Regions from separate parts of the Pseudoalteromonas sp. M58 genome, predicted to be linked through region 2. Evidence: predicted binding sites of a transcription regulator. Region 2 holds the regulator's gene; the other holds the start of a gene.
What was found. Region 2 encodes NrdR, which represses ribonucleotide reductase genes. Its sites were predicted from a motif close to AAACACNANATNTNGTGTTT; they were not measured.

Region 1: nrdA (class 1a ribonucleoside-diphosphate reductase subunit alpha) is a predicted target of NrdR. The motif match lies at 5,382-5,401, and genes of this name have one in related genera.

What each region holds. Positions count from the first base shown of each region.
Region 1 is NZ_CP152390.1:1,587,197-1,602,276, reverse strand. It holds gene serC (3-phosphoserine/phosphohydroxythreonine transaminase) at 1-745, opposite strand, end outside; gene gyrA (DNA topoisomerase (ATP-hydrolyzing) subunit A) at 844-3,543, opposite strand; gene ubiG (bifunctional 2-polyprenyl-6-hydroxyphenol methylase/3-demethylubiquinol 3-O-methyltransferase UbiG) at 3,722-4,432, shown strand; gene AAGD16_RS07325 (HAD family hydrolase) at 4,432-5,112, shown strand; gene nrdA (class 1a ribonucleoside-diphosphate reductase subunit alpha) at 5,524-7,806, shown strand; gene nrdB (class Ia ribonucleoside-diphosphate reductase subunit beta) at 7,880-9,010, shown strand; gene yfaE (class I ribonucleotide reductase maintenance protein YfaE) at 9,010-9,282, shown strand; gene AAGD16_RS07305 (DUF1287 domain-containing protein) at 9,380-9,976, opposite strand; gene AAGD16_RS07300 (hypothetical protein) at 10,004-10,477, opposite strand; gene AAGD16_RS07295 (tetratricopeptide repeat protein) at 10,620-11,045, opposite strand; gene AAGD16_RS07290 (YkgJ family cysteine cluster protein) at 11,254-11,643, shown strand; gene AAGD16_RS07285 (TonB-dependent receptor) at 11,817-14,207, shown strand; gene AAGD16_RS07280 (FKBP-type peptidyl-prolyl cis-trans isomerase) at 14,286-14,903, opposite strand; gene AAGD16_RS07275 (hypothetical protein) at 14,973-15,080, opposite strand, start outside.
Region 2 is NZ_CP152390.1:776,717-791,796, reverse strand. It holds gene ispA ((2E,6E)-farnesyl diphosphate synthase) at 1-58, shown strand, start outside; gene dxs (1-deoxy-D-xylulose-5-phosphate synthase) at 174-2,036, shown strand; gene AAGD16_RS03640 (ligand-binding sensor domain-containing diguanylate cyclase) at 2,099-5,185, opposite strand; gene AAGD16_RS03635 (phosphatidylglycerophosphatase A) at 5,217-5,702, opposite strand; gene thiL (thiamine-phosphate kinase) at 5,699-6,673, opposite strand; gene nusB (transcription antitermination factor NusB) at 6,758-7,171, opposite strand; gene ribE (6,7-dimethyl-8-ribityllumazine synthase) at 7,187-7,651, opposite strand; gene ribBA (bifunctional 3,4-dihydroxy-2-butanone-4-phosphate synthase/GTP cyclohydrolase II) at 7,745-8,857, opposite strand; gene AAGD16_RS03610 (riboflavin synthase) at 8,886-9,539, opposite strand; gene ribD (bifunctional diaminohydroxyphosphoribosylaminopyrimidine deaminase/5-amino-6-(5-phosphoribosylamino)uracil reductase RibD) at 9,564-10,691, opposite strand; gene nrdR (transcriptional regulator NrdR) at 10,694-11,143, opposite strand; gene glyA (serine hydroxymethyltransferase) at 11,251-12,507, opposite strand; gene thrC (threonine synthase) at 12,776-14,059, opposite strand; gene thrB (homoserine kinase) at 14,071-15,006, opposite strand; gene thrA (bifunctional aspartate kinase/homoserine dehydrogenase I) at 15,016-15,080, opposite strand, start outside.

The DNA of each region.
Region 1 (15,080 bases), 810 kb from region 2:
CTGCCGCTAAATACCAAGCAAAAGTCGGTGGGGTGTTAAACATGCTGCCTTGTTTTGCTTCAAGGGCGTAATCTAAAATACCCGGCTTGGCGAGCCCTTCACGCTCAAGTAGCGTTTTGCGAACAATCACAATAGCAATGCCCGACGGACCGATATTTTTTTGTGCACCCGCGTAGATTAAATCAAATTTATTAACGTCAATTTCGCGCGATAAAATAGTCGACGACATATCGGCCACAATCGGCGCCGTTGGATGACTGGGTACATCAAATATTTCAAGGCCGTCTACGGTTTCATTCGGGCAATAGTGAATGTAAGCCGCATCAGCAGGTAAAACCCAATCGGCTACCTGCTTAATAGAAAACAGGCCGTTATCATCATTGCGCACATCAACAGCGTGTGTATTTGTAAACTTATCGGCTTCGCTGGTTGCACTTTTTGACCAAACGCCATTTTCACAATAAACTGCTTTTTTACCGTTAACATGAAGGTTTAAAGGTACGGCACTGAATTGACCTCGACCACCACCGTGCATAAATAGCACTTCAAACTCGTCACTTATATTCATTAAACGACGCAGGCTGGCTTCACATTTAGCGGTTAATGCTAAAAATTCATGACTACGATGACTTATTTCCATCACCGATACACCAAGACCTTGCCAGTTTAAAAACTCTTTTTGCGCTTTTTGCATAACAGCCGGTGGTAACATTGCAGGGCCTGCACAAAAATTATATATACTCATTACCTTTTCCTCATTCCAGTAATTTAACTTGAATTAAACTAATTTAATTTTTTTCAACCACATAAAAAAAGCGGCCAAGGCCGCTTTTTTCAATCTAATTATTCTGAAGGAGGATTGTCATCCGCCACTTCATCAATAACTGTATCTACTGTTTCAACGTCTTCGATATCAACCAAGTCACTTTCAGTCACTTCAATTTCTTCTATACGTTGTAAACCAACTACTTGCTCTTCGTCAATAGTTCTGATCAAAATAACACCTTGAGTGTTACGTCCAACCGTAGAAACTTCATTAACGCGAGTACGCACTAAGGTACCACGATTCGAAATAATCATTATTTCGTCGTTGTCATCAACCTGTACAGCACCAACAACAGCACCGTTACGCTCACTCACTTTGATTGATACAACACCTTGAGTTGCACGACTCTTAGATGGGTAATCTTCAAGTTGGGTACGCTTGCCGTAGCCATTTTCTGTCACTGTTAATATTGCACCATCATTCTTTGGTACAATAAGTGATACAACACGCTGATCGTCTGGCATCTTAATACCACGAACACCCGTTGCAGTACGGCCCATAGGACGTACACCTTTGAAACGGATTTCAGGTTTGCCTTCTTCGTCTAGTACTGGGTTACCATTTTCATCAACGACAGCCGTTTCTTCAGCTTCTTTAAAGCGAACAACTTTACCCGCATCAGTGAACAACATAATTTCGTTGCTGCCATCGGTAATATCAACACCGATTAAGCTATCACCTTCGTTTAAGTTAACCGCAATAATACCGCTTGCACGTTGACGACTGTATGCCGTTAATGGCGTCTTCTTAACCGTACCAAATGCTGTCGCCATAAAGATGTACTTATCATCTTCATAATCGCGTACTGGCAAGATTGCAGTAATACGTTCATCTGCTTCAAGTGGTAATAAGTTAACAATTGGCTTACCGCGCGCTGCACGACTGGCAAGTGGCAACTGGTATACTTTAAGCCAATATAAACGACCCGCTGTAGAGAAACAAAGAATAGTATCGTGCGTATTGGCAACCAATAAACGTTCAATGAAATCTTCATCTTTCATCTTAGTTGCTGATTTACCTTTACCACCACGACGCTGCGCTTCGTAATCAGTTAATGCTTGATACTTAACGTACCCTTCATGTGAAAGCGTAACAACTACGTTTTCTTCGTTGATTAAATCTTCAAGGCTAATATCGTGTGCTGCAGCATTTATTTCAGTGCGGCGCTCATCACCATATTGCTCTTTAATTTCAACGAGCTCATCACGAATAACTTCCATTAAACGCTCTGGATTTGCCAAAATGAATAATAACTCAGCAATCAACTCAAGTAATGATTGATATTCGGTAAGAATTTTTTCGTGTTCAAGACCAGTAAGTTTATGTAAACGTAAGTCTAATATTGCTTGAGCTTGTTGCTCAGAAATATAGTACTGACCATCACGAATACCAAGCTCGCTTGCTAACCAATCTGGGCGTGCCACGTTGTCTTCGCCTGCTTTATCAAGCATGGCTTTAACATTACCTAATTCCCATGGACGCGCTGTTAATGCAACTTTTGCTTCAGCAGGTGTTGGCGACTTACGGATAAGTTCGATAATTGGGTCAATGTTAGCCAGTGCAATCGCTAAACCTTCTAGCGTATGCGCACGGTCGCGGGCTTTGCGTAAATCAAATACCGTACGACGGGTAACAACTTCACGGCGGTGAATAATAAACTCTTCAAGCATTTCTTTTAAGTTGAAACACTTAGGTTGGTTATTAATTAACGCAACCATATTCATACCAAACACAGTTTGCAACTGAGTTTGTGCATAAAGGTTGTTTAAAATAACTTCACCTACGTCACCACGTTTGATCTCGATAACGATACGCATACCGTCTTTATCTGATTCATCACGTAATGCGCTGATCCCTTCAATTTTTTTATCTTTAACTAGCTCGGCGATTTTTTCAATCAAACGTGCTTTGTTAACTTGGTAAGGGATTTCATGAACAATAATGGTTTCGCGACCCGTCTTTTCATCGGTTTCGATGTCAGCACGCGCACGCATGTACACTTTACCACGACCGGTTTGATAAGCTTGTTCAATGCCTTTTTTACCGTTAATAATCGCCGCAGTTGGGAAATCAGGCCCAGGAATGTAATCCATTAACTCCGTAATGGTCAATTCAGGGTTTTGAATAAGCGCTAAACAGCCATTCACGACTTCTGTTAAGTTATGTGGCGGAATATTTGTTGCCATACCAACCGCAATACCCGATGAACCATTAACTAACAGGTTAGGTATTTTAGTGGGTAACACATCAGGAATTTGCTCTGTGCCATCGTAGTTAGGCACAAAATCAACCGTTTCTTTTTCAAGATCGGCTAATAATTCGTGCGACATTTTTGCCATACGTACTTCTGTATAACGCATTGCCGCTGCAGAATCACCATCAACCGAACCAAAGTTACCCTGACCATCTACTAGCATGTAACGCAGTGAGAATGGCTGAGCCATACGTACGATGGTGTCATAAACTGCACTGTCGCCGTGTGGGTGGTATTTACCGATTACGTCACCGACCACACGGGCCGATTTTTTGTAAGGCTTGTTCCAGTCATTACTAAGCTCGTTCATTGCAAACAAAACGCGGCGGTGAACAGGTTTTAAACCGTCACGTACGTCTGGTAATGCACGTCCTACAATTACACTCATGGCGTAATCTAAGTAGGAGTTTTTTAACTCGTCTTCAATATTGACTGGCAGAATTTCATTGGCGAGATCAGTCATTTGATATCACATTCCTTCAGTATCAGCTCTTAACAACCCAGTATTAGGTATTAAGAGTGTTTGTTATTATTTCTAAGTAACCATGCTATCACAATTAATTTTAATTTACAGGCGCAAAACTTTGCGATTTATCAATTTAGGCCTATATAATGGCCTCAGATTGACGAGGAAGTATTTTATGACCGAACATCAAAATGTAGATAACGCAGAAATAGCAAAGTTTGAAGCCATCGCAGAACGTTGGTGGGATTTAGAAGGCGAATTTAAGCCGCTTCACGAAATTAATCCATTACGATTAGATTTCATCGCAGACAAAACCAAAGGATTATTTGATAAAGAAACCCTAGATGTAGGATGTGGTGGTGGCATTTTAAGTCACAGCATGGCGCGAATGGGCGCAAACGTAACAGGCATCGATATGGGCCAAGAGCCTTTAACCGTAGCTAAGTTACACAGCTTAGAAACAAGTGTCCCCGTTGAGTATATAAAAGTACCTGCAGAGCAGTTTGCAGATGAGCACCCTGAGCGCTTTGATGTGATCACTTGTATGGAAATGTTAGAGCACGTCCCCGACCCTGCTTCTATTATTCATGCGGTGGCTAAATTAGCAAAACCTGGGGCTGATGTTTTTTTCTCTACTCTTAATAAAACCCCAAAAGCTTACTTATACGCTATTGTCGGTGCAGAAAAACTGTTAAAAATGGTCCCAGAGGGTACCCATGACCATAAAAAGTTTATTAAACCTGCACAATTAATTGCATGGGCAGAGCAAGCTGGCTTAAAAGTACGTGCCAGTGCTGGTTTAAGTTACAACCCGCTTTCTAAGCAATACACAATGAATGATGATGTAAGCGTAAATTATATGCTGCATTTTGAGAAGTTAGCGTAATGGCAAGCTCTCAAACCCCCATTGTCCCAATGGAATATCAAGCATTGCTGTTTGACTTAGATGGCACTTTACTCGATACCGCTGATGATTTAGGCGCCGCACTAAACACCGTGCTGCAAAATCATCAACAGCCCCAAGTGGGCAGTGATATATATCGCCCCGCGGCTTCAAACGGTGCTGCCGCTTTATTGGCTGCTGGTTTTAAAGAAAGCTGGGCACAACAGCCGCAAGAGCAACTTTTACATGAGCTAGTCACGCAATACGCTGCCAATATTGCCACCCATACTCGATGTTTTGTAGGAATAGAGCAATTACTAATCGCACTTGATAACAAAGCAATACCCTGGGGAATTATGACTAATAAGCCCGGATTTTTAACTGATCCTTTAGTCAAGGCGATTCCTGCATTAAAAAATGCACGTATTGTGATAAGCGGTGATACCTTAGCTGAATCTAAGCCCTCACCCCTTCCTTTACTGTATTGCGCTGAGCAAATGAGTGTTGATCCTTCGCGTTGCTTATATATAGGTGATGCGCAGCGTGACATTCAAGCAGGTAAAGCAGCCAATATGCACACCGCAACCGCACTATGGGGATATGTACCGAGTGTTGACGAGGCATTGGCTTGGAATGCGGATTTTAATTGGCACAGTCCTATAGATGCATTTAACCACATATAGTGCCATGTTAATTAATAAACACTACATATTGTGATTGTGTTAGTTTTTACGCAAAGCTTGATGATAAAAAAAGCAGACAAAATTTATTTTAAAAAAGCGTAAATTTAATCTTTCCTTAGTTGATTTTTACAAATTTCAACTTAACCGATTGATCAAAGGTTAATGCCTACTAACACAATTACGTTATCCCAACGTTATCCACAATGAGAGCGGTTTCTGTCCCTTGCAAAAGATACCAGACCACACTATCTTGTGATCTCTAATTTGAACAACACCAGATATTGTGGCTAAATGTTATTCAATTAAATTCACCAAACCGGTGAAAATAACAATAAACGAATAGGCACTGCGCTTTTTTAGGTGCACGCATTGGTCAAAAATATTTAATTCCCAAGGAATACAGGCAAAGCTATGAACCAACAGTTATCTGTAAGCAAACGTGACGGTCGTAAAGAGCCACTCGATCTTGATAAGATCCATCGCGTTATTGAATGGGCCGCCGAAGGTTTAAATAACGTTTCGGTTTCACAAGTTGAACTTAAATCGCATATTCAATTTTATGACGGTATTCGTACTAAAGACATCCACGAAACGATTATTAAAGCCGCTGCGGATCAGATCTCAAAAGAATCACCTGATTATCAGTATCTTGCTGCTCGTTTAGCTGTATTCCATTTACGTAAAAAAGCCTATGGCCAGTTTGAGCCACCGCGTCTTTTTGACCATGTTACTAACATGGTTGAACAAAAACGTTACGATGCACATTTACTCGTTGATTACACAGAGCAAGAATTAGATGAGCTAGATGCGTACTTAGATCATTCTCGCGATCTTAACTTTAGCTACGCAGCAGTAAAACAGCTTGAAGGTAAATACCTAGTTCAAAACCGTGTAACGGGTGAAATTTACGAAAGCGCGCAGTTTTTATATATTTTAGTGGCTGCAAGCTTATTCTCTGATTACCCTCGTGATACACGTATTGATTACATTAAACGTTTTTATGATGCGGTTTCATTATTTAAAATTTCTTTACCTACGCCAATTATGTCGGGCGTACGTACGCCAACACGCCAGTTTAGCTCATGCGTACTTATTGAGTGTGGCGATAGCCTAGACTCAATTAACGCTACATCATCAGCGATTGTTAAATACGTTTCTCAACGTGCTGGTATTGGTATTAATGCAGGTCGTATTCGTGCACTAGGTAGCCCTATTCGTAACGGTGAAGCGTATCACACTGGCTGTATTCCGTTTTATAAGCACTTTCAAACAGCGGTTAAAAGCTGTTCGCAAGGCGGTGTACGTGGTGGCGCAGCAACCCTTTTCTACCCGCTTTGGCATTTAGAAGTTGAAAACTTATTAGTGCTTAAAAACAACCGTGGCGTTGATGATAACCGCGTACGTCACTTAGATTACGGCGTACAGTTTAATAAACTCATGTACTCACGTTTAATTAAAGACGATTACATTACGTTATTCAGCCCCTCTGATGTGCCTGGCCTTTACGATGCATTTTTTGAAGATCAAGACGAGTTTGACGCGCTATATGTAAAATATGAGCAAGACGAGTCAATTCGTAAAAAACGAATTAAAGCAATTGAGCTGTTCTCTATGTTTGCTCAAGAACGTGCTAGCACGGGTCGTATTTACTTACAAAACGTTGACCACTGTAATACACACAGTCCGTTTATCTCAAAAGTGGCTCCGATCCGTCAATCTAACTTATGTTTAGAAATTGCGTTACCAACTAAGCCTCTTAGCAACGTGAATGATGAAGAAGGTGAAATTGCACTTTGTACATTATCTGCGTTTAACTTAGGCGCGATTGAGTCTTTAGATGAACTAGAAGAGTTAGCTGAGCTTGCAGTACGCGCACTTGATAACCTACTTGATTTCCAAGACTACCCAGTACCTGCAGCTAAAAATGCAACTATGGGACGTCGTACGCTAGGCATAGGCGTTATTAACTACGCATACTACCTAGCTAAAAACGGTAAGCGTTATTCAGATGGCAGCGCAAATGCGCTTACGCACAAAACATTTGAAGCGATTCAGTACTACCTAATGAAAGCGTCTAATGAGCTGGCAAAAGAACGTGGTGCCTGTCCTAAATTTAACGAAACAACGTACTCACAAGGTATTATGCCAACGGATACGTACAAGCGTGATTTAGATAAAATTTGTGATGAACCACTTCATCTTGATTGGGATACGTTACGTGCCAGCATTAAAGAGCACGGTATGCGTAACTCAACACTGAGCGCATTAATGCCATCAGAAACATCATCGCAAATATCTAATGCAACCAATGGCATTGAGCCACCGCGTGGCCATATTAGTGTTAAAGCAAGTAAAGACGGTATTTTAAAACAAGTTGTCCCTGAGTACGAACGCCTCAAAGATAGCTATGAGCTACTGTGGGATATCCCATCTAACGATGGTTACTTACAATTAGTAGGCATAATGCAGAAATTTATCGACCAAACGATTTCAGCAAATACTAATTATGATCCAAATAAATACGAAGGCGGTAGAGTACCTATGAAAGTCTTATTAAAAGACTTACTTGGTGCCTACAAGCTAGGTGTTAAAACGCTGTACTACCATAACACCCGTGATGGCGCATCAGATGCACAAGAAGACGCTCCAGAAGTGGAAGATGACGATTGTGCAGGCGGCGCGTGTAAAATTTAATAGTTAAACTTAAAGCGGGCGCCTTGCCCGCTTTGTCCTGATAGTTTTAGTGATAGTTTTTTGAGTGATAAACATGTCTTATACTACTTTTAGCAGAAATCATAATAACCAAATGCAAGAGCCAATGTTTTTTGGTCAAACCGTTAACGTGTCACGTTACGATCAACAAAAATACCCTATTTTTGAAAAGCTGATTGAAAAACAATTGTCTTTCTTTTGGCGTCCTGAAGAAGTTGACGTAAGTAAAGACCGTTTAGACTTTCAAGCGCTTCCTGATCACGAAAAGCATATCTTTTTAAGTAACTTAAAATACCAAACTTTGCTTGATAGTGTTCAAGGCCGTTCGCCTAACGTTGCACTATTGCCAATTGTGTCAATTCCTGAGCTTGAAACATGGATTGAAACATGGGCGTTTAGTGAAACCATTCACAGCCGCTCATACACACATATTATTCGTAACGTAACCCAAGCGCCTGAACTCATCTTTGACGACATTGTTAGCAATGACAAAATTAGTGAACGTGCCGATGCCGTAACCACTTATTACGACGATTTAATTAACTCAGTGTCGCTTTACAACCTGTACGGTGAAGGCAAACATGACATTAATGGTGAAACCGTGGTGGTTAACCTATTCGAGCTGAAAAAGAAATTGTACCTGGCGATGATGTCAGTGAACATTCTTGAAGCTATTCGCTTTTATGTCAGCTTTGCGTGTTCATTTGCGTTTGCAGAGCGTGAGCTAATGGAAGGCAATGCAAAAATTATTAAGCTTATTGCCCGTGATGAAGCGCTTCACCTTTCAGGCACTCAGCATATTTTAAATATTATGCAGGATGGCAAAGACGACCCTGAAATGGCAATTGTTGCTGCACAGTGCCGTGAAGAAGCAATCAAAATGTTTGTTGACGCTGCAGAGCAAGAAAAAGAATGGGCAGAGTACCTGTTTAAAGATGGTTCAATGATTGGCTTAAATAAACATATTTTATGTCAGTATGTTGAATACATTACCAATGCACGCATGACTGCTATTGGTTTACCAGCACAGTTTGATAATAACAGTAATCCGATTCCATGGATCAACTCATGGCTTGTTTCTGATAACGTGCAAGTTGCTCCACAAGAAGCGGAAATTAGCTCATACCTTGTAGGTCAAATTGATTCACAGGTTGATGCAGCTGAATTTGGTGACTTTGATTTATAATGACTGATAGAACCACTGCAAGTGTTACGCTTGCAGATAACAGCCAGTGTTTAGATTTTACCGCTGGCTGCCCTTCTCTTTTACACTGCTTAGAATCGAATAAAATTGATGCTGCTTACCAGTGCCGTGAGGGATATTGTGGTGCGTGTCGTGCTACGCTTGTCTCTGGTGAAGTCAATTACAATGAAGAACCGTTAGCCTTTGTGCGTGATGGTGAAATACTATTGTGTTGCTGCAAGCCCAATGGTGATATCAGTATTAATTTAAAGTAACTAGCAAACCACACAGTATAATGCCTAACAGCTCGCTTTATTCACTTACCTGTTTCTGCAATTATTACTCAAGTAATCGCGATTATAGCCGTGTTATTTACTCTGAATAAGCAGCAGGTACAAATCGGTAATGACCCGTAATTGTATAAGCAAAAAGCATATCGCTCATTTCAGGTCCGCGACCAATATTGTGCACAATAAGCGGGTGACCACTGTCCTGCGCTATTTGATTAACGACCATACCTATGTGCGGTAAATTGCCTGGCAGCATCCAAGTGACTATGTCACCGGTTTTATAATCTGCTGCATTAAGCGATTTAGTTAACACTTGAGCATGGCGCTCAAAGTAAACCTGTAAGTTAGGTACACGTCGATGATCAATGTTTTTATCTGGCTTGGTTAATCCCCAAATACGCTTAGAAGGATATGCGCGAAAATTGGCCTGCATGTCTTCATGTACTAACTTTTGCAAATCAATACCAAGCTGTCGATAGGATCGAATTATAACATCGGTACATACACCAATATTAGCGGGTACATCGCCACCAGGGTATTCAAGCCTATGATAGGCGCCATCGTAAGTTACTTGTTGCGTTGTTCTGTGTATCAATGCGTTGACAATATCATGATTAAAATCGGCTGCCTTTACATCAAGGGCAGATAAAGCTAGTAAATAGAGCACAAAGCGCGACATATAAATTCCTTTTATAATATTTATTAACTAAAGCTGTTGAGTAATATAGTCAGGAATATTAAATTTATTTCCATTGCTGGTAAAGTGCGCATCAAGTGCATAGGCCATTTTTTCAAGCGGAGCATCATCATAACCACAGGTTTGGATTTCATTGATGTAGCGCATAATAAAAGCGTGAGCACCGAGCTCGCGCCATTGAACGACATGAGCCAGCTCATGAAAATGCACTCTTAAATTACGCGCAACATGAGGTAATATGTAATAAGTGTTTTTATAGGTGATCCCTGCTACATCCATGTCAATAAAATCGCTTAAACCAATTTCACGTAAACCAGTAAAGTCAGGCTTGGGAATGTGTTCAACAACCACATAAAATGCAGTTTTCAAAAAATCATGCGGGTAAAAGCCAGCAAATTCGCTAACAAATGTATCACAACATATTCTTTGATCAACATACTCGCTATTCGTTTTATCAATCCATTGTTCTATTTGCGCTAGCATGTTTTCTCCAAAAAATTTGCTTAGTGACTTAATTTAAGCATAAACATTTAATGACGCAGAATTTGCTTTTATCAATAAAAAAGCGCCAATGGTATTATTACTGACGCTTATTAGAATGATAAATACAAAGTAACGCTTTAAACTAACCTTCTTCTTCAACCAATGATTCTAATAACTCATGGATCTCTGATTTTAATTCTTTGTCTTCAATTTTATTTGCACTGATTTTAGCATCTTGCAGATTTTTAATTGCCGCTTCTTTATCACCCAGCTCAAGCTGTAAAGTAGCCATAGAAAAGGCAACAGACGACATATGATCTTTGTTATTAATTTCTATCGACTTCTGTAACGCTTTTTCGTAAGTCTCGATAGCTTCTTCTAGCTCTTCGGTGAAATCAGCCAATGTTTCCCACTGAACAGGGTGATCTTTCGCTGTATTTTCGTTTTCAATACAAATAGCTTTTAGCTCAGCATATAAAGATTCAAACTGTTTAGTATCATTTTTATTAGCCGCTGCCATCAGCTTTTCCGCCAAATCGTGAACCGCTTTGTATACTTTAGTATTCATAATTACTCGCTACCTTATTAACGCGCCTTTTTTGACTTATTAAAGGCATCGTATTCGAAATATATTCCCTAATAGTACATTATTATTAAGCGCTGCGTTGTTACAAAAGTATTATAAGCGATAAAAACAGAGGTTTAATTTAAAAACCTGGATATTACAGTGCTACACTTAACGCTTAATTTAAGTCGCAATAGTAAATACCTACCCTATGCAAAATTGCAATCAATGCGGTAAATGCTGCACTAAATATGGTGCGGCAGATTTAGATACAAATCAGGATGAAATTGAAATGTGGGCGTTATTCAACCCAGAAATATTTCAATATGTTAAAAACGATCAGTTATGGTTTGATCCCAAAACAGGCGAGCAATTAACGCAATGCCCATTTTTAGTACTTAGCAGTAAAAAATATCCACAAGAAAAAGATAAGTATACATGCAGTATTTACCATGACCGTCCTCAAGATTGCCGACACTACCCAAGTTTAATTTCAGAAATGATAAACGATGACTGTGAAATGCTTGAACCAATCGATAAACAAAATCCTTTCAAAGCACAAAAAAAATTAGACATACTAATGATAGACAGCCGCTCTTAAGCGAATAAATATAACAAATGCACTGATCTGTAATAATGAGCTGGTAATGTAAATTTAACGCGATTATTTTGCCATTCAACGCAAAATTAAAAGTTATAGTATAACATTGTTGATGATGCCATTTTGTAGTGTTATATTATATCACAACATAACAACCACGATTCGAAGTAATTATGACAAAGTTAACACTCATATCCTCAGCGCTACTGTCTGTTTTGTGTTCTCACTCTGCCCTAGCAGCAACGATTAACGGCACAGTAACAGATTCAAAAAAACAACCTATTGCTAATGCAACTATCCATGTTCATGGAAAGTCACAAAGCGTGAAAAGCAATGAACAAGGTCAGTTTAGCATCGACATAGATGCTAAAAGCCAATTACATATTAGTAAAGATAACTACATCGATTCACGTATATCGCTTGAGAATGTAGACGATACAATTACTGTTACATTAAAGCCGTCTTCGGTTGAAACTGTGGTTGTGTATGCCTCGGCACTGCATAAAAATAGCTTAGAAATGATTTCACCTGTGAGCGTACTATCAGGGGATGAACTAAAAAATAAAGCGAAACCGACCCTAGGTGAAACACTTAAAGGAATACCAGGAGTAAACGCGAGTTATTTCGGCCCAGTGTCTTCAAGTCCGATTATTCGTGGCCTAGGTGGTCCTCGTGTTAAAATTACTCAAAACGGTTTAGATAGCAGTGATGCATCACGTATTGGTCCAGATCACGCGACATCAAGTGATAGCTTAGCCGCTGAACAAATTGAAGTACTACGAGGCCCAAGCACCCTACTATATGGCTCTGGTGCTATTGGCGGAGTAGTAAATGTGGTTGATAACCGTATTCCAACCAATAATATTGACGCACTCTCGGGAGCGGCACAATACACACACGATACCGTTTCAAATGCGAACACCTATGCGGCAAAATTAGAAACAGGCAGCAATAACTTTAATTTTCATTTTGATGGCACCAAACGCAGTGGTGATGACTATCAAACGCCTCGCTTTAACCTACCAGATGAACATGAAGAAGGTGAAGTACACATTGAGGGCGATGAAGAAACAGCCACTTCAGTTGAAAATACTTTTATCGACAGTGAAACAGTGAACTTTGGTACCAGCTATGTCGGTGAGCATTTAACCGTTGGCTTTTCATACGGCAATATTGAAACAGACTATGGCATTCCAGGGCATTCACATGATCACGGTCATGCCCATGAAGAAGAAGGCGATCATGAAGATCATGCGGATGAAGAACATATAGAAACTCCCGTTTATGCTCATTTAGAGCAAGATCGTTGGCAAGGACTGGTAAGCTATGCATTTCATGATAACTGGATTGAATCGATTAATCTTCGTCTTGGCTACACCGACTACACTCACAGTGAAATTGAAGATGGCGCGATTGGCACCACGTTTAGTAACGAAACCACTGAAGCACGTTTAAATGTAGAGCATCAGTTAGGCCAATGGCATGGCATGATTGGCTATCACTATAGTGAATCTGATTACGATGCAATTGGCGAAGAAGCGTTTACGCCTGCAAGTGTCACTACCACTCATGCGTTATATTTACTTGAAGAACGCACATTTGGCGATGTCACCGTAGAGCTTGGCGCCCGCCTAGAAGATTATGATATCAAAAGTGATGTAGATACACATCAGCACAGCCATGATGAACAACCTGTATCGGCAGATGAGACTATTAACTACACCCAAAGCTTTACTAATGTAAGTGCCTCAGCCGGTGCAATTTGGGAGTATATGCCAAGTCACAACCTAGCCGTTAGCTTATCACATTCAGAGCGTGCGCCACTTTCAGCTGAGTTACTCTCTAATGGTGTGCATGTTGCCACAGGTACTTATGAGCTTGGTTTGGGCTATCATATTGAAGGGGCAGAAGCGCATTTTGAACCTGAAGAAATTAAACAAGAGACCTCAACCAATCTTGATATTAGTTTACGTCGTTTTAGCGGTGACTTTGGCTACACCGTCAACTTTTTCTATAACGATATTAAAAACTTTTATTATCAACAAAACACCGGATTAGTGTTTGATGAGATGGATGGCTTTGAGTCTGCTGCCAATGGACACAGCGATGCAATTGATGTTTATCAATTTACCAGTAAAGATGCGCAGCTTTATGGTTTTGAATTTGATGCACATTATCAAATAAACCCCAGCGCCATGGTAAAAGTATTTGGTGACTCTACTCGCGCCAAACTAAAAGATAATGAAGGTAATTTACCACGTATCCCTGCCAATAAATTGGGCTCAGAACTACAATATACCCTAGGTAATGCGCAATTTACCTTAACAGGAACCCATTACTTTGAGCAAAATGATATTAGTGCTTACGAAACGGCAACGGATGGCTATACATTAATTGATTTACAAGCCAATTATCAACTTGATTTAGGCGCAGTTGACACGCAGCTATACCTAAGTGTTGATAACATTACTGATGAACTTGGTTTTGTACATAGTTCATTTATTAAAGATACGGCACCTCTTCCTGGACGTAACTTCCAATTTGGCGTTAGAGGCTACTTTTAAAACGCGCTCATTTTTAATCAGACAATAAAAAACCGCATTCGTAATAATGAATGCGGTTTTTTTACAACTAAATTCTAATTAAAGAATTGCGTGTAACTCAACGTCAAATACTAGAGTTGAGTAAGGTGCGATTGCAGCACCGGCACCACGTTCACCATAAGCAAGCTCATGAGGAACGTATAAACGCCATTTAGTACCTACTGGCATCATTTGTAATGCTTCAGTCCAACCTTTGATCACGCCACCTACTGGGAATTCAGCAGGTTGACCGCGCTCGTATGAGCTATCAAAAACAGTACCGTTTACTAAAGTACCGTGGTAATCAACACGTACTGTAGACTCTGCAGTTGGCTTTTCGCCTTCACCTGTTGCAAGTACTTCGTACTGAAGACCTGACTCAGTAACTGTAATTTCAGGACGTTTTGCGTTTTCTTCTAAAAATGCAATACCTTCAGCAGCCAATACTTTAGCTTCTTCTTCACGACGAGCTTGGATCTCTTCGTTGATTTTCTCAAATGCAGCTTGGATCTCAGGGATCTCTACTTGAAAAGCACTGCCTGCATACGCATCTTTCATGCCTTCAAATACTGAATTTAAGTTTAAACCTTCAAAAGGGTTAGCCTTAAGTTGCTCACCCATTTGTAAGCCAATACCGTAACTTGCTTTTTCAGCATCTGTAGTAAAATTATCTGACATAATGTGTTATTCACGTTTTGTTAGTTAAAAGACCCGTATATGCTATCACAAAATAAAAGCCGTTTGGGGCTAGTTTTTATTGAGTTTTTCTTTAATTAAACCAATAGCAAAGGTACATACAGGTAAACTGAGCAAAATTCCAACAAGTAAGCTCATCGGCAACAATCCGACCACGCC
Region 2 (15,080 bases):
CGCAGACACAACAGATTTAGCGGCATTGGCTAACTATTTAATTGAACGTGACCATTAAATACAGCTAAAACGTATTAACTCTTAGTATAAAATTATTACTGAATATTAAGTCGCCTTTTAAACCTCGTTTGTTTTGAGGAGGGTTAATATTAGCGAAGGATATATAAAAAACCATGACACTTGATAGCAGCAAGTATCCATTACTTGATTTGGTGAACGAACCAGCCCACTTGCGAGACTTAGCACAAGATAAGCTTCCTGCATTTAGCCATGAATTGCGTGACTATTTACTCAATTCGGTATCGCAAAGTAGCGGCCATTTAGCGTCTGGTTTAGGAACCGTAGAACTTACCGTTGCACTACATTATGTATACAACACACCCGATGACCGCTTGGTCTGGGATGTGGGTCATCAAGCTTATCCGCATAAAATACTGACTGGCCGTCGTGATCAAATGCATACCATTCGCCAAAAAGACGGATTGCATCCTTTCCCTTTTAGAGATGAAAGTGAATACGACACCTTTAGTGTTGGCCATTCAAGTACGTCAATTTCTGCGGCGTTAGGTATGTCTATTGCTGCACAAAAAGAAGGCAAAGGGCGTAAAACAGTCGCGGTAATAGGCGATGGCGCAATTACTGCTGGTATGGCCTTTGAAGCAATGAACCACCTTGGCGATGTTAAATCAGACATGCTGATCATTTTGAACGATAACGAAATGTCGATATCTGAAAATGTCGGTGCCTTAACCAATCATTTTGCGCGTATTTTATCAGGTAGCTTTTATACCAACATCCGCGAAGGCAGTAAAAAGCTGCTCTCTGGTGTACCGCCGGTAAAAGAGCTTGCCAGCCGTATGGAAGAACACATTAAAGGGATGATGATCCCGGGTACTTTTTTTGAAGAATTAGGTCTAAATTACATTGGCCCAATTGATGGACATGATGTGAATATGTTGGTTGATACGCTGCGCAATATGCGTAACTTAAAAGGCCCACAGCTTTTACATATAAAAACCCAGAAAGGCAAAGGTTACAAGCCTGCCGAAGCCGATCCGATTGGTTATCATGGCGTACCAAAATTTGATCCTGCGACATCAAGCTTACCAAAATCTAAGCCAGGTGCGGCGACTTTCTCAAATGTGTTTGGTGATTGGCTTTGTGACATGGCCGAGCAAGACAGTAAGCTCATGGCAATCACGCCAGCTATGCGTGAAGGTTCAGGCATGGTACGTTTTTCTAAAGAGTATCCAGAACAATACTTTGACGTAGCAATAGCAGAACAACACGCTGTTACTCTTGCTGCAGGTTTTGCTTGTGAGGGCTTAAAGCCCGTTGTGGCTATCTATTCTAGCTTTTTACAACGCGCGTACGATCAACTAATTCACGACGTTGCACTGCAAAACCTACCGGTATTATTTGCTATAGACCGCGCCGGTATTGTTGGAGCCGATGGTGAAACCCATCAAGGCGCCTACGACTTAAGCTTTATGCGCTGTATACCTAATATGGTCATTATGGCCCCAAGTGATACTAACGAATGCCGTCATATGCTTTATACAGGCTATCAAGCTAATTGTCCTGTTGCTGTTCGTTACCCGCGTGGTAGTGCAGGCTCAGCAGACATTCAAAGCACTATGCAACAACTTGAAATGGGTAAAGCGAATGTAATTAAAAAAGGTACTAAAGTGGCTATATTGTCATTTGGTACCTTGCTTGAAAACGCACAACTTGCCACTGATGAGCTCAATGCCACTCTAGTAAACATGCGATTTATTAAGCCACTTGATACGGCATTAATTAATGAGCTGATTAATGATCACGATATTATTGTAACCCTTGAAGATAACGCGATTGCGGGCGGTGCAGGCTCTGCAGTTAATGAATATTTAACGAGCATTAAAGCCGATGTAAAAGTGCTTAACTTAGGTATTCCTGATGAATTCATTAAACATGGCACACAACAGCAAATGCACGATGAAATGGGGTTAGGTGAACGCGGTATTTTAACTTCAATTAAATCATTTATGAGCTAACACTTATCGTGTTTAATAAAAAAGGAGCCATTGGCTCCTTTTTTATTGCTCATCTATAACCTCTAGCGCATCCATACCTTAATATCGGCTAGACCATTGCTTTGTAACAAACCAATTTGCTGTTCAACATTGGGGTTTTGCTCAAACTCAAATGCATCTAATTGCTCGTCAAAGGTAATATTAGCGACGCCATCGCCGCCGCGTTTTTTAACTTGATGTAATGCTATGTCAGCTAGATTAATTGATGTTTCCCAGCTAATAACTTGCCCACCTAAGAGAGGTAACGGATAGAACGACCACCCGACTGACGCTGTTATATTGGTTGTTTCACCGTTAGGAAGCTGAAACGAATAATCTGCAATTGCTTGGCATAATTCAGATACATAGCTGTCGATTAAATTACATTTAAAATCGCGCAATAACAGTAAGAACTCATCACCACTCCAACGGGCAACATAATCAGAACCTTGAGTACGCGAGTTAAGTAATGCCGCTACTTGTTGTAAACAGCTATCTCCAGCAATAGGACCATAGGCATCGTTAATGCGGCTAAAGTTATCTAAATTAATAATTAACAACACCAACGATTTACCTTGAGCCTGCAATGACTGCGAGTTACGCTGAAAATGCTCAATATCTTTTGGTAGTTGATCAAACAAAAAACGGCGACTTCTCAGCCCTGTTAGCTCATCAGAGTGACTAACAAGTTTAAGCTGAGAGTTTACTTGGTTTAATTTATCGTTTGCTTGGCGAAGCTCAAGGGTTCGCTCAGTAATAAGCCCCTCAAGAACCTGCTGCTTACGTCGCTCTTGAACTTTAAATACCCAAAACACCAAATAAAAGAGCAACACAAAACCACTGGTGATCAGTAATCTAAAATATATAGTTTCACCAAATCGTTCAGGCACCACAAAAGCGTATTCGGCCGATTGCGCTTTGCCCCAATCTTCACCTTGACGTTTTGTCTCTAATTCAAATAAAAACATACCTGCTGGTAAGTTAGTGTAAATTGCTTCTCGGCGGGTATTTGCATAGCGCCAATCATTATCAAGTCCATTGAGTTTATACCTAAACTCTATACTTGCAGGTGCATAATAATCGATAGCGGTATAGGTAAGCGTTACATCACGCTCGTCAGTTTTAAGTACTGGCTTTTTACCTAACGCAGCCGCAGCAAGTTTTCGTGATGGCGTGGTTAAAGTTTCTATAGTTGGTTTAAGTGAACGCAGCCCAAATAATTCTACGTCTTTAGGAATTTCTACAACGCCTTGCAAGCTGGGATACCAAATTGAATTATCCATATCAACCACCGCATCATGGCCTAAACCATTACAGCATTGACTTGCTTTACCATCGAGCTGTCGATCAAATGAAGAGATCACTTCCTCCACTTTTAGGCTTTCAATGTTGGCTTTGAATTGCTCAACTGGCATGCGATAAACCCCTTTCATGGTGCTTACCCAAATGCGTTTTGTAGTATCATCGTACTCAAGACTAAATATAGAACCATATGGCAGCCCATTGGCGGCATCTAATTGCTGCCACTGCCCTTGTCCACTGCGATAAAACAAACCATCGTTAAGCGAGCCAATTAAAATCCCCACGCCTTTAATGTGTAAAATGCTAGTAACGTACGCACTTTCCAAAGTGGTTTGGTCGCCTATTTTTTCTATCCCGCGTTCAGTAAAGTAATACGCCCCTTTACTGGTACCAATCACCCCAAAATTTGGTTTATCTAAAACATAGGTTACAAACTTACTGCCTAAAAAAGCATTGTACGCAAAAGGGTTTAACCCGTTGTAATTTAAACGATATAAGCCTCGCCCAGTGCCCACCCAAAAGCCGCCTTTAGTCGACGTACTAATAGCAAATACAGGATTATCACTTAGCGCACGGGCAGGGAAACTATATAAGGTATTCGACTCGTAGAAAAACAAACCTCTACCAGTGGCAACATAAAGACGATTGCCGTCAAACTGTAAGTCATGTACTGAGGCATTACCATACTTGGCACTGTTGATGACATTGATAAACGTTTTATCGGCATCGAAATAGCCTACGCCGCTTTTGTTGGCAATCCATAACTTACCATCTGGTGATTTACTAATGGCCATAACCGCTTCGGTCATTTTAGAAATGGCTGAATGGCGCTCTATTCGCCCTTCGTGAGCAAGCCAAAGTCCCTCACTAAAACTCGCTAACCATATATTATTTTCATCATCTCTAAATATATCGGCAAACCAAATACTTTGATCTAATTGACTGGGCTCAACCCATTGCCAATCATCCGACTTCCCTCTGAACAATAAGCGCCCATAAGTCGATACCCACAAGCCACCATTGCCATCACTCATAAACTTATAAACGGCTGAGTTGTTAGCGTTAGGCAGCGGAAATGGGCGTAGCTCATCATCTAAATCTAAAAAGTAAGCGCCTAGCTCAGAAGCAAGATATAAATTGCCATTTAAAAAGGATAAGTCGTGAACAATTGTTTGTGCTAAACGATCAGGCAAGGCCACTTTAGCGGTAAGCTCTAAGCGCAATTTAGAAAAATCAGACGCGCTTTGCGTCAAGCGCAATAAATTACGATCGTTAACCAGCCAAATTCCCTCTGGTGAGAGCGCCATTTTACTGACTGACCCTACTATTTGGGTGATCGCAGTGGCATTTACGATAGGGCTCGGATTGTTTAGCTGGTCGCGCAGCTCTATCTGGCCTCTGTCTATGTAATAAAGCCCATTAGCTGCTATCCAAATACTGCCTTTAGAGTCTTCAAGAATATCTCTAACAGGGCCTTTAATATTAAACTCTTGTGCGGTTAGCTTTTCTGGGTCTATAACAACGAGGCCGTTTTTCGTGCCTATCCATAATAGTCCTTGGCCATCAATCAGTAATTTATTGATGCCATTGCTGGGTAAAAACAGACTATTTTGAGTGTTGTAATTAGTAAAAGTGTTACCATCAAATCGGCTTAATCCGAATTGCGTACCAAGCCACATGTAGCCTTGGTTATCTTGCACCACACTTTTGAGGGATTGTGAGGGAAGTCCGTCTTTAATGTTCCATTGTTTAACTACGTAATCAGTAATTGAAGCCGTACTTGGCATGGCACACATCAAGAGTACACAAACCAATAAAAATCGCATCATAGTGCTGCCACCTAGTTAAACAAATAATAAATTAAAAGGGTAGTAAACCTACTTTTATCAATGCTTGCAAACAAATAAGCGAAAAAATACCTGCAAGTACATCATCGGCCATAATACCAAACCCACCATGAGCACGTTTATCAAGTATACGAATCGGCCCTGGCTTTGCTATATCAAAAAAGCGAAATAGTAAAAAGCCCACTAATAATGTTTGCCAATTCAGTGCTGCACCAATCATCGTTATATAGTAACCAGCGACTTCATCCCAAACAATAGCTGGATGATCATGAACTTGAAGGTCATCAGCTGTTTTTCCACATGCCCAAATACCAAATATACTGATCACCACCGCAAATACAATTTGTAACCATAACGGAAAATGCATGGTAATAAAAATAAATGGTAACGCCGCTAAAGTACCAAATGTACCAGGGGCTTTAGGCGCAAGCCCTGTACCAAAACCCAAACCAAAAAATTGATGTGGGCGTTTTAAATTAAATAATCGGTTTTTATTCAAACCTGCTCCTTGGAAAAGTGCTCAAAGCCTTTGTGCTCAAAAACAAACTTTTCACCTTGGTGTAATAATTCTATATTCCCGTCACCACTTTTGATTTGGCCGATACAGGTTGCTTCTACACCGTATTGGCGCAACTTAATATCGAGCATACTCTTATTACTGTCTGGGACAGTGTAAAGTAGTTCATAGTCATCGCCATAGTTGAGTATAAAAGGAAGCTGTTGCTCAAAATCAAGACTCGCTTGCATCGCATCAGAAGTAGGTACATTTTCAATATTGATTGTTGCACTGACCTGTGACAAATCCAAAATGTGACCTAAATCAGCAAGTAAACCGTCTGAAATATCAATAGCTGATGACGCTAAGCCACGCAAAGCTTGTCCGGCGGCCACGCGTGGCGTTGGAAAGTTTAAACATTTATTAATATGCTTTAAATGTTCAGGTGCAACTGGCAAACCTTGTTTTTTTGACTCAATTGCCAAACCAGCATCACCTAGCGGTCCGGTTACAAAAATCCAGTCGCCCACTTTTGCGCCACTTCGACGCAGTGCTTTACCTTCAGGAACCGTGCCTTTTGCACAAATAGTAATACTGAGTGGGCCTTGAGTCGTATCGCCACCAATAATTTGTACATTAAAGTACTCAGCAATTTCATGCATGCCGTCAGTCAGCTCTGCAATCCATTGTGGATCGATACTTGGCAACGTGAGTGCAACCGATACCCATGTAGGCTCTGCACCCATGGCAGCTAAATCACTTAAATTTACTGCCAGAGCTCGATGCCCTAATGCGCGAGGAGAGATATCATGAAAAAAATGCACCCCAGCAACTAAGGTATCTGTTGTTACAGCAAGCTGACAGTTTGCTGGTACTGTGACAAGCGCACAGTCGTCTCCAATCCCTAAATTAACATCGCGACGAGTGATACCGCGACCTTTAAAGTAGTGATTAATTAATTCAAATTCCTTCATACACAAAAAAGCCGACCTATGCCGGCTCTCCTTTTTAACGGTTATTTATAACAACTCACTGAAATTAATATGCAGCTTAAGTTGTTATGACTTGCGTAACTGTTTTACAGCTTTATCAAGTACACCGTTTACAAATTTATGGCTATCTTCAGCGCCAAACATTTTCGCTAATTCAATGCTTTCATTGATAGCCACTTTGTAAGGAACATCTTCACGAAATTTAAGCTCGTAGCTGCTTAAACGTAAGATTGCACGTTCAACTTCGTCTAATTCATCAAATGGACGAGTTAAATGAGGCGATACAGCTTCGTCTAGTTGCTTATGATTTACGGCAACTCCACGCGCTAAATCTTTAAAATATTCAACATCAATTTTAGTCACATCGTTTTCGATCAACATTTGTTGTTCGATATCGGCAATTGCATTGCCGCTTAATTGCCATGAATACACGGCTTGAAGTGCTAAGATACGTGCTTTACGTCTTGCTGCTGGTTTCACAAAAATTCCTTAAACTTAAATTTTATCTAACACATTAACCATTTCAAGCGCACCTAAAGCAGCTTCGCCGCCTTTGTTACCCATTTTGGTACCTGCGCGCTCAATTGCTTGCTCAATGCTTTCAGTGGTTAATACGCCAAATGCAACCGGGATATCATACTCAAGCGATACTTGTGCAAGCCCTTTATTTGACTCGCCAGCGACGAGATCAAAGTGAGGCGTGCCCCCTCTGATCACTACACCTAAGGCGATAATTGCATCATATTCTTTTTTTGCTGCAACGCGTTTCGCTGCTAAAGGTAATTCAACCGCACCGGGTACGTAAATCACGGTAATATCGTCTTCTGATACTCCACCAGTACGTTTTAGCTCATCAACAGCACCTGCAAGCAAGCTACTACCAATAAAGTCATTAAAACGAGAAATGACAATGGCAAACTTTTTGCCTGGAGCGTATTTATTACCTTCAATAATTTTCATTTGATAACCCTAAAAATAAGTTTAAGCGATTTCGGTTGCGCAAAAATTGATGCGCATTATACCACATAAATAAAATAATAACCTAGCGCGTAATTATTGTGGCTCTACGTAGTCAACCACTTCTAAATGGAACCCTGATAATGCATGGTATTTTTTAGGTAAACTCATCAAACGCATTTTTTGAATACCTAAATCAGCCAGAATTTGCGAACCCACACCTACGGTGCGCGAAGTACCTTGAAATTTACGTGGCGTCACATTTTCACCCGCATCAGCTGCGGCAAATGCTTTTACTGTGGCTTCTAACTCTTCAGTGCTTTCTTGCTTACCTAAGATGACTAAAGCGCCATTATGCTCAGCTATATACGCCATTGCTTGCGATAATCCCCAACTACGATCAGCATTACGATCAGAGAGTAAAATATCGTTAAAGGTACTTTGTAAGTGCACTCGCACTAACGTTGGTTCTTGTTGTTTTATTTCACCTTTAAGCAATGCATAGTGCAGCTGCCCGTCAATGGTGTCTTTGTAAGTTACTAAGTCAAATTCGCCATGCTCAGTTGGCAATTTACATTTTGCAACTTGCTCAATAGTGGTTTCATTTAAGTTACGGTATTCGATTAAATCAGCAATGGTGCCAATTTTAATATCATGTTGCTTAGCAAATACTTCTAAATCAGGGCGGCGCGCCATGGTGCCATCTTCATTTAGAATTTCTACAATCACTGATGACGGCTCAAGCCCCGCTAAACGCGCTAAATCACAGCCAGCTTCAGTGTGCCCTGCGCGCGTTAATACGCCGCCAGGTTGCGCCATAATAGGGAAAATATGCCCAGGCTGTACAATATCACTTGGTACTGCGCCTTTAGCAATGGCAGCTTGAACAGTACGAGCACGATCCGCTGCAGAAATACCTGTGGTAACCCCTTTTGATGCTTCAATCGACATAGTGAAATTAGTTGAGAATGCGGCACCATTATTTTTTACCATTAATGGTAAATCAAGCTGCGAGCAACGCTCTTGAGTCATAGTTAAACAAATTAGTCCACGGCCATGAGTCGCCATAAAGTTAATGGCTTCTGCACTAATGTGTTCAGCAGCAATAATTAAATCGCCTTCATTTTCTCTGTCTTCATCATCCATTAAAATAACCATTTTACCGGCTTTAATGTCATCAATTATTTCTTGTGCGCTGTTTAAATTCATAAGTTGCTCGTATAAGTTGTCAATGTCGTTATTTTATAAAGCCCGCTTTAGCGAGTAAGCTCATCGAAATATCTGAACCCTTAGGCTGCTCAGCCCCTCTAACTAGGCGCTCTAAATAACGTGCTATTTGGTCGACCTCTAAATTCACTTTGGTACCGACTTGAAAATCAGCTATGGTCGTTTGCCCGCTGGTGTGGGGCACAATCGTCAGTTTAAATTTATTACCTTCAACAGCATTAACCGTCAGGCTAATACCATCAATACAAACCGACCCTTTGTAAGGAATGTATTTCATTAAATTTTCATCGGTGGCTAACCAATATTCTGTTGCTCGCGCATTGGCATTAATTGCTGTGATAGTGGCAATACCATCTACATGGCCAGACACTAAATGACCACCGAGGCGCGAAACAGGTTGCATCGCCTTTTCTAGATTAACGGTTTGCCCTAATGCGTAATGTGCAAACCCTGTTAAGCTAATCGTTTCATTTGATAAGTCAGCACTAAAGCCGTCAATATGCTTATCAACAACCGTCAGGCAGACACCATTAGTTGCAATACTGTCACCTAACTTAACATCACTCATATCAAGGTTTTTACTTTGGATACGAATAGCTAAATCACCTTGTTTTTTTTGTAATAACGCAATTTTACCTGTCGCTTCAACTATTCCAGTAAACATAGTGCTACTCTTTATATAAAATGATTAATGAGCTTTTTTTAGTGCTGTGATACGTAAATCATCACCGATTGGCACACACTCATTAAAAGTTAAATTAATGGTATTTTGCATACTCATTAACTCTGGGAAATTTAGTAAACTTTTAGCATCGCTGCCCATTAATTTAGGAGCAATGTAAAAAACAAACTCATCAATTAAATCAAGTTCTGTCATTTTGCCAGCCAGTGTTGCTCCGGCCTCTAGCCACACATTATTAAACTGCAATTGGGCTAGCGTGTTTAACACGGCCAGTAAATCTACTTTATTATTATTTTCAGGTACTTCAATCTGTTTAACAAAATGAGGCCACTGATGCGATTTATCAACCTTGGTGGTAAATATTATCACCTCACTTTGAATTGAAAATAAGGCAAGATCAGGGGTAAGTCTATTTTGTGAGTCAATAACAACGCGAACCGGTTGGCGCAGTGGTAAATCAGTTGGTAAAGAATACGGTAACTCTTCTGGGCGCACATTTAATTTTGCATCATCCATTAATACCGTATCGGCACCGGTTAAAATTGCACAGTTTTGTGCTCGGTATAGTTGCACATCTTGGCGCGCAGCGGGGCCTGTTATCCATTTACTTTGGCCGTTTTTAAGCGCCGTTTTACCATCAATACTGGCGGCCATTTTGCAAGTCACAAAGGGTAACCCCTGCTCCATGCGCTTAAAAAACCCAAGGTTTAATGCGCGAGCTTGCGCTTCAAGTAATCCGTGAGCAACTTCTATACCAGCATCCGCTAAAATTTTCAGACCTTTGCCTGCAACTTGCGGGTTGCTGTCAACCATTGCGGCAATCACTTTTTTAACACCGGCTACTTTTAGCCCTTCAGCACAAGGCGGTGTTCGACCATAATGACTGCAAGGCTCTAGGGTTACATAAGCGGTTGCGCCTTTGGCATTTTCGCCAGCCATAGCCAGTGCGTTTACCTCTGCATGACCTTGGCCCGCTAACTGATGAAACCCTTCACCTATTACTTTATTGTTTTTTACGAGTACGCAGCCAACATTAGGATTAGGGGTTGTCGTAAAGCGCCCTTTTTTTGCCAGTTCAATAGCGCGAGCCATGTAGCGTTTATCATCCTCTGAAAACGAACTTTGCTTGGTCATTACTATTCCCCTAAGCGGGCTATTTCTTCACCAAATTCGCGTATATCTTCAAACGAGCGATATACAGAGGCAAATCTTACATAGGCCACTTTATCTAACTTTTTAAGCGCTTCCATAATGCACTCACCCACCAAATGGCTAGACACTTCGCGTTCGCCAGTGGCTCGCAGCTGCGACTTAATAATATTAACCACTTCGTCAACTTGCTCAGTGCTTACGGGGCGTTTTTCGAGGGCGCGAGTTAAGCCATTTAGTAACTTATCTTCATTAAACGGTTCGCGGCTGCCATCTTGCTTGATGACCCGTGGCATCACTAATTCAGCCCCTTCAAAGGTGGTAAATCGTTCGTGGCACTCATTACATTCACGACGTCTACGTACTTGGTGTCCCCCGCCGACAAGGCGAGAATCAATAACTTTAGTATCTTTGGCGGTGCAAAATGGGCAATGCATAACTGTGTGTTTCCGTTTTAAAAACAAAAAATGGCCGCTATTATAGCGGCCATTATCATAACAAAAATGTGTGCAGTTGTGATCTAAATTACTATTTTACTCTTGGATTAAGCGTAAACAGGTAATTTTGCACAAATTGCTTTCACTTTTTCTTTTACTTGCGCTTGTACTGACTCATCTTCGATGTTGTCTAGTACGTCACAGATCCAGCCCGCTAACTCTTTTGACTCTGCTTCTTTAAAGCCACGACGAGTGATTGCTGGTGAACCAATACGCAAACCAGAAGTAACAAATGGTGAACGTGGATCGTTCGGTACTGAGTTTTTGTTAACCGTGATATTCGCATTACCTAGGGCAGCATCTGCATCTTTACCTGTGATATCTTTATCGATTAAATCAAGTAAGAATAAGTGGTTGTCAGTTTTACCCGATACTACTTTGTAGCCGCGCTCTTGTAATACGGCAACCATTGCTTGTGCATTTTTAACAACTTGTGCTTGGTATGTTTTAAACTCAGGTTGAAGTGCTTCTTTAAATGCGACCGCTTTAGCAGCAATAACATGACATAAAGGACCACCTTGGCCACCTGGGAAAACAGCGCTGTTTAGCTTTTTGTAAATTTCTTCATCGCCACACGCAGAAATGATTAAACCACCGCGAGGACCCGCTAATGTTTTGTGTGTTGTGGTTGTTACAACGTGAGCAAATGGCACCGGGCTTGGGTAAACACCCGCAGCAATTAAACCTGCAACGTGCGCCATATCAACAAATAAGTATGCACCTACTTTGTCTGCAATTTCACGGAACTTAGCCCAGTCAACAATACCTGAATAAGCAGAGAAACCCGCAATAATCATTTTTGGTTTGTGCTCAAGTGCTAACGCTTCAACTTGTGCGTAATCAATTTCGCCAGTTTCTTCGTTAAGGCCATACTGAATTGCGTTGTATGTTTTACCAGAGAAGTTAACGTGTGAGCCGTGCGTTAAATGACCACCGTGCGCTAGGCTCATGCCTAATACAGTATCAAGTGGGCTTAAAAGAGCTTGGAAAACAGCAGCATTCGCTTGTGAACCGGCATGAGGCTGTACGTTTGCGTAATCTGTACCAAATAATTCATTTGCGCGGTCAATAGCAAGTTGCTCAACCACGTCTACGTGCTCACAGCCACCGTAGTAACGTTTGCCCGGGTAACCTTCAGCGTATTTGTTAGTCAGCTGAGAACCCTGCGCTTCAAGTACGCGTGGGCTACAGTAGTTTTCAGATGCAATTAACTCAATATGCTCTTCCTGACGTGATGTTTCTTTGCTCATCGCGTCAAATAACTCTGGATCAAAGTCCGAAATATTCATGCTACGTTCTAACATTGGGGTCTCCTGGGCAACGTGTATGGGTATTTTTTAGAGGCTTTATTGTACGCTTAAAACGACGTTTTGCCTACGCTCTTAAGTTGAGGATATTTAAACAGGGATTGAAACTATTTCACAGCATTTTGATGATGATATTTTTTTATAAACTAATAACAATTTTAAATGAATTTTATTTACTACATTTATATAGCTTATGCGTTATGTCTAAAGCGATGCATAAACAAACAAAAAAAGCGGCCTAAGCCGCTTTTATTATCGGCCTTTTTTAGGCAAGCTTTTTAAACAATTCTGTACGCAAAACAGCATAATCGTTGTGCATATCAGTGGCTAAACACGGTTTTGCTAATGCATCAGCTAACGGCTTTGGCATATCTAATTCAACATTAAGGATATCCTCAACGCTGTCTTTAAATTTGGCCGGATGCGCAGTCGCTAAAAAAACCCCCACAGCATCTGCCGCCTTATTTTCTACAAGACCTTGGTAAGCAATTGCGGTGTGAGGCTCTGCAATATAGCCAAGCTGTTGAATTTTTTTCATCACTGTTTGTGTTTGCTGTTCATCAACACTCACCGAATAAAAGTTATCATAACTAAACCAGTTATTATCTAACATTGATTGCACACGTGGCCAGTTATTAGGTTTACTCACATCCATTGCATTTGAAAGCGATTCAATTGTCGCATTAGGCGTCCAATTTTTATCAAGCATAAAGCGCGGTACTGTGTCGTTTTGGTTTGTAGTCGCGCTTAGTTTACCTACAGGCATACCAATAACCGCGCCAATCATAGCCGCACACACATTACCAAAGTTACCACTCGGTACTGAAATATGCGCTGTAGCACGCTTTTCTTTTGGCAGCTGTGCAATGGCTTCAAAGTAATAACATACCTGCGCGACTAAACGGCTAATGTTAATTGAATTTGCTGAGTTTAAACCTAACTTCGATTTTAGCTCTTCATCTAAAAATGATTTTTTAACCAACTCTTGGCAATCATCAAAACTACCCTCAATCGCATAACAGTGAATGTTGTCACCAAGCGTTGTAAATAACTTTTGCTGCGCTAATGAAATTTTACCTTTAGGGTATAAAATAACGACATCAATATTTGGTTTGTTATAAAAAGCATGCGCTACGGCAGCCCCGGTATCACCCGATGTTGCAGTTAAAATAGTGACTTTTTCACCTTGATTAAATTGCGCCAAGCACTCGGCCATAAAACGGCCACCAAAATCTTTAAATGCCAGTGTTGGGCCGTGAAATAACTCTAAGCAATAGGTATTATCTTCAACTTCCACCAGCTTAACCGGAAAGTTAAACGCATTCTTAACCATCTGGGCAACAGTATCACTTGGTAGCTCGTCACCAATAAGGTGCGATAAAATTTTGCCGCTGCGAGTAACAAAGTCCATATCTAGTAATGCATCAACATCACTTAATGGCGCTAACGACTCTGGAAAAAACACACCTTGATTACGCCCTAGTCCTGTTTTTACAGCTTCAACAAACGACACTTTTTGTGAATATTCTTTTAAATTATGTAATTGCATGACTCTTTATCCTATAAAACATTTAATTGACGCGTGCCGTCGTTATCTAATTTACAAATATGGCAAAAGCCTTGCTCGTTGATGTAATTTTCCTCTAGCCACTGCGCGCATTGCTCTGCCGCTTCAAGTGTTTTACATACACTAAACAAGGTCGGCCCTGCGCCTGAAATACTCACAACTTCAGCACCCAGTGCTGGTAAGCTTGCTTTGGCATCACTAAAGCCGCTTATAAGTGGCGCACGGTATGGCTCTGCTATTTCGTCTTTCATAATGCTTAATGCATCATCAAAACGCCCTGTTAACAGTAAGCTACTAAACGCCGATAAACGCTGAGCAAATTCAACCCCCGCATGCATGCTGAGCTCTTTTGGTAAAACAGAGCGTGCCTTTGCAGTATTGAGCGAAAAACCCGGAAATGCGGCAACGTAATACCAGCTTTCATCAATAGGTAAAGCAATAGATTTATCAGGAATTAAATCACCGGTTAACTGTAAGCCACCTAAATAACACGGTGTGATGTTATCGTAATGGCGCCCCCCACTTACAACGGCTTCAAAATCTGCCATAAGCTCAATGAGCTCTACTTGGCTTAAATTAGTTTTGGCAAATTTATCCAGTGCTGCAAATGTCGCCACCACAGAGCAAGCACTTGAGCCTAATCCCGAACCAATCGGCAAATTTTTCCTAAGTTCGAGCTTTACCGCAGGCATATCAGGCGCAACATGCGCTCTAAAGTGCACTAAACACTGATACGCTAAATTTTCTTGCGCATCACTAGGTAGCTTATGTGCATAGTCGCCTGTACAAATAAATTCATCACTCGATGCGGCACTAACAACCGCCACATCACCCAATAAACCGCCATCAATGGGCGCAAGTGCGGCGCCCAGCGCATCAAAGCCAACGGCAAAATTACCAATAGACGCCGGAGCATATACTTCAATCATGACTGACTCCTAGCGAGATAATGTTTTTAATATGTCTGCAAATACACCCGCAGCCGTTACTGCAGAGCCAGCCC